DNA from 2 places in the Pseudofrankia saprophytica genome. Region 2 is predicted to be linked to the other one. Evidence: riboswitches for the same ligand, from Rfam matches in the RefSeq annotation. Region 2 holds a riboswitch; the other holds the start of a gene.
What was found. A riboswitch is a leader RNA that binds a small molecule or an ion and turns the genes downstream of it on or off. The one in region 2 is predicted to bind S-adenosylmethionine.

Region 1 (2,390 bases), 550 kb from region 2:
GGCCCTGGCCGATCCATTCGTGCTCGGCGTCCAGCTGGTTCAGGACGTGCTCGCGCAGCCGCGCGGCGAGGGGGAGCCCGGTGTTGAACGCCACCGGCTCACTCATTGCCACCCCCGTGCTCCCGCGGGGTGGTCGAGGCGTCTCCCTTCGCCGCGTTCGCGGGCCTCGGCGAGGTGGGCTCGTCCACCGGCGAGGTGGGTGCCGCGTCCGAGGGGGATCCCACGTTCGGCTGGGAGCCGGCGCCCGACGGCGCCGCCGAGCCCGCCGAGGGCGCGGTTGGCTGGCCCGGCACGGTCGGTTCGGTCACCGTCGACGGCGCGTCGCCGGCCTGGTCCCTGGCCCTGGCGATCGCCGCGGCCTCGGCGGCCTCAGCCTCGGCGGCGAGGATGGTCTCCAGTGCCGCGTCCGCCCCAGTCGTCGCGGCGCCGGCCGCCGGCCGGGAGGCCAGCGGGTCCGGCAGCGGTGTCGCGACGCGGGAGACGCGCCAGCCGAGCTCTCGCGGCGTGACCAGCTCGTCGCAGGGGACGAGCGACCAGGCCGCCGGCGTCCATTCGAAGATCGCGTCCTGCTCGAACTCGGCGCCGAGTTCCTGCGCCCGGGCCCTGGTGAGGCCGGCGACGGCGATGCCGAGCTCGGCGTGCTTCTCGCCGCGGACCGCCGGCCACGAGGGCAGCCCGGTCGCGGCGACCCTGCCGGCGAGCGCGCGCTGACGGCTGGCGTTCTCGTGCGGGCGCAGCGGCCGGGAGCGCGGGTTGAACGCGGTGAGGACGTGGACCCGCTCGACATCGGAGAACGGGAAGTCCCCGTCGGTGGTGCCGCGTGCGGCCGGGGCCACCACCACGGTCGCGCCGCCGACGCCGATGCGGACCGGGCTCGGCCGGTAGCCGGCGAGCCGCCGCTCCGCGTCCGCCGCGGCGCGCAGCCGGCCGAAGGCGTCGTCCAGGCGCGCGACCTCCGGCCGTCGCCAGTCCGGGTCGTGAGCCAGCAGGTCGTGGCGGCGGTCGAGGTACGAGCGGGAGGCGGCCGCCGCCGTGGCTTCGGGCTGAGCGCCGAGGAGCGCCAACAGCTCTGCACGGCCGCGATTCGGACGCATCGACACGTATACCTCCGGGGGCCTCGGTGGACCCCCGTGCCCATGTCGGCTCGGGAGATCCGCGTTATCGCCGCCGGCTGCCGCCGAAGACGATCAGGTCGTTCCCTGGGGCACCTTGCGCGAAGGTTGCCGGACGACGAGCCAGGTCTTGACGCCATCCTCTTGACCGCGCCCTAGATTAGGACCTCCGTATACGTATCGCAAGGTTTGTGCCACCCGTGCTGGATCCACTGAATGCATGGTGATGGTACCGACGTGGTCCGACAGATTTTCCCCGCTCCCAAGAACTCCGGGCGCGTCTCCGAACGGCGGGAACCATCGGCCGTACATGCCGGACATGTGCATGATCCGGCCGGCCCGGGGAAACCCATGGCCCGGGTGCTGGTCCGGCTCGGTGCCGTCGCGGCCTGGCCTGGCTGGACGTGACCGAGACGAGACCAGGCCCGGTCAGGGCGTGGCTGCCGACGGGGTGACGGTCGGCGTGGCGGTGCCGGTCGGGCCGGTCGGCGGGCCGGAGGAGCTGGGCGCGTCCGGGGCCCTGGCGATGGTCAGCGTGACGCTCGAGCCGCGTCGTACGGAGCCCGACTCCGGCGACTGCGCGAGCACCGTGCCGACCGCCTGATCGCTCACCTGCCGGACCACGGTCACGCCGAGCCCGTACGAGTTGAGCGTCTTCTCGGCCTGTGCGCGCTGGGTCCCCACCGTATACGGAACCGTGACCTGCGTGCTGACGACCGTGATCGTCACCTTGCTGTGCAGCGCGACCTGGCTGCCCGGCACCGGGTCCACCGTCTCCACCAGGCCAGCGCCGACACCCGCCGGCCCGGTGTCGTACCTGACTGTGACGACGAGCCCGGCGCCTTCCAACGCCGCGCGCGCGTCCGCCTCCGGCTGATTGACGACGTCGGTCACGGTGGTGTGCCCCGGGCCACTCGACACGGTCAGCGTCACGGTCGCGTTCTTGGCCGTCGACCCGCCCGCGGGTGGGTCGGTGGCGGTCACCGTGCCGGCGGTGGCGGAACTCGCCACGTAGGCGAGCGCGATGTCGGTGAAGCCGGCGGCCCGCACGGCCGTCTGCGCCTCGTCGGTCGGCTTCCCGATGACGTCCGGCATCTTCGCCAGCGACCGGGTGCCGACGGGCACGATGACCGTGATCGTGACCTTCGAGCCGGCCGCCAGCTGGCTGCCCGCGTCCGGGTTCACGGCGGCGACCCGTCCGGGGCCGAGGAAGGACCGCGCCGTGCTCGTCCGCACCACGACGGTGAGGCCGGCGTCCTGCAGGGTGCCCCTCGCCGC
Region 2 (2,390 bases):
GCCCAGCCGAGGGTCACCGGCTCCTTCTCGACGACGACGTTGTCGTACGCGGGCAGCAGGCCCGCGATGTCCGGGTGGCGCAGGGCGTTGGCGACCAGATGCATCTGGCCGACGTGGCTGGCCATGCTCAGGTCGCTGGCGGAGTCTCCGATCGCGATGGCGTCCGACGGGTCGATGCCGCGCCGTTTGAGATCCCAGGCGACCGCCTCGCCCTTGCCCACGCCGTCGGGCACGAGGTGGTAGACGTGCGGGTTGACGCCGAGGTCCGGCATGTGGGCGGGCGCGATCAGCCCGTTGTCGCGCAGCGAGAGCCAGCCATAGCCGGCGGCGCGCAGCCAGGCGTCGGTGGCGGCGATGTCGACCTTGCCGCGGAACATCACGTCCAGCTCACGCCCGGTGTGCCACGGGGTGTGTAGTTCCAGGCGGCCCGGATGAGCGGCGATCAGCTCGTGCAGCAGGTCCTCGGGCACCTGGCTGAAACGCTCGGGCATGGCGCCGCGCAGGATCTCGCTCTGGCGGCCCTGGTCCCAGCCGACGATGGCGCCAAGCTCACCGATGAAGCCGTCGGCGCCGAAGATCGCCGCGGCCTCGACGAGCTGCGGCCGCGTCCGCCCGCTGACCAGGACCAGCACGATGCCGGCGGTGTGCAGGTCGAGCAGCGCCTGCGCGGCCGCGAGCGTCAACGTCCCCGGAGATCCGCGCAGCGCGTCGTCGGGAGACGCTTCGGCCAGGAAGAACGAGCCCTTTGGCCCGACCATGGTCCCGTCGAGGTCGGTGTAGACGACACGGACACTCACGTGCGCGGCTCCTCCCGAGGGCCCACTGGTCGCGCGGTCCGATCATCGTCGGCCCCGCGGCCACAGGCCTGGATCTGCAATGTCCCAGCGACGCTGGTGGACCTCCGGTGGGCTCGCGCTCAGGCCGGCAGTCCCACGGGACAGCATCCGCCAAGAGGGCCCGCCGATGCCCGGGCGAGCGCTAGGACGCAAGCGGCGTCACAGTGCATACGCCAAGAAGTGCGGTGCGCTCGGAGGTGCGTCGGTCTACAGTACGGAGACACAACTGAAGATGGCTCATCCAGAGGGGCAGAGGGAACGGCCCAGTGAAGCCCCGGCAACCGAGCGGATGAGTGTGCTCGCCGCCCTTCGGGCGGTTCGTCCTAGCCGTATCTCCCCCTGGGAGGCGGCCCCTGGACCCAGTGTCGCGCTCCGCGCGACGGGACAGGCAGGGCAACCGGACGACGCGAGCGCACCTCCGCGGCAGGTGCCAATTCCGACCCGTGGTGCCATGGCGGCCCCGGGAAAGATGAGGAGTTCCAATGACTCTTGCGCCGGAGCGCTCTGCCCAGTCGGGCTTCACCTCAGATGACACCGCGAACCCAGCGGTAGGTCTGTCCTGTCGCAACTGCGGCGCAACCTACCCTCTGGCACCCTCGCACGTCTGCATCGAGTGCTTCGCTCCGCTGGAGATTTCCTACGACGAGGACCGGCTGCGCCGCGTCACCCGGGCCTCCATCGAGGCTGGCCCGCGCAACCTGTGGCGCTACGTCGGCCTCCTTCCCGCCGGCCACGACCCGGCCCGCCGCGTATCCCTCGACGCCGGCTTCACCCCGCTGCGCCCGGCGCCGCGGCTGGCCGCCGAGCTCGGCATGAAGACCCTCTGGGTCAAGGACGACAGCGCCAACCCGACGCACTCCTTCAAGGACCGGGTCGTCTCCGTCGCGCTGTCGGCCGCCCGCGACCTCGGCTTCACCACCGTCGCCTGCGCCTCCACCGGCAACCTGGCGCACTCCGTCGCCGCGCACGCCGCCCACGCCGGCCTGCGCTCGATCGTGCTGGTCCCGCAGGACCTGGAGAACGGAAAGATCGTCTCCACCGCCGTCTACGGCGGCACCCTCGTCGCGATCAAGGGCAACTACGACGACGTCAACAAGCTGTGCAGCCAGCTCGCCGACGAGTACGAGTGGGCGTTCGTCAACGTCAACGTCCGGCCGTTCTACGCCGAGGGCTCGAAGACGCTCGGCTACGAGGTCGCCGAACAGCTCGGCTGGCGCCTGCCCCAACAGGTCGTCGTGCCGATCGCGTCCGGCTCGCTGTTGACCAAGATCGACAAGGCGTTCCGCGAGCTGATCAGGCTCGGGCTCGTCGAGGAGTCGCCGTACAAGGTGTTCGGCGCGCAGGCCGCCGGCTGCAACCCGGTCGCGGCGGCGTTCGCCCGCGGCACCGACACGGTCGCGCCGGTCCGCCCGTCGACGATCGCCAAGTCGCTCTCGATCGGCAACCCGGCCGACGGCCCGTACGCCCTCGACGTCGCCCGGCGCACCGGCGGCGTGATCACCGACGTCACCGACGACGAGATCGTCGAGGGCATGCGCCTGCTCGCCCGCACCG

Region 1: another riboswitch for S-adenosylmethionine. It lies ahead of FRCN3DRAFT_RS0209110 (DUF3293 domain-containing protein); the one in region 2 lies ahead of thrC (threonine synthase).

The regions. Positions count from the first base shown of each region.
Region 1 is NZ_KI912266.1:2,172,163-2,174,552, forward strand. Features, by position in the region: gene FRCN3DRAFT_RS0209105 (hypothetical protein) at 1-106, opposite strand, end outside; gene FRCN3DRAFT_RS0209110 (DUF3293 domain-containing protein) at 99-1,094, opposite strand; SAM riboswitch class IV at 1,151-1,262, opposite strand; gene FRCN3DRAFT_RS0209115 (PASTA domain-containing protein) at 1,542-2,390, opposite strand, start outside.
Region 2 is NZ_KI912266.1:1,626,221-1,628,610, reverse strand. Features, by position in the region: gene FRCN3DRAFT_RS0206985 (HAD family hydrolase) at 1-797, opposite strand, end outside; SAM riboswitch class I at 1,071-1,312, shown strand; gene thrC (threonine synthase) at 1,319-2,390, shown strand, end outside.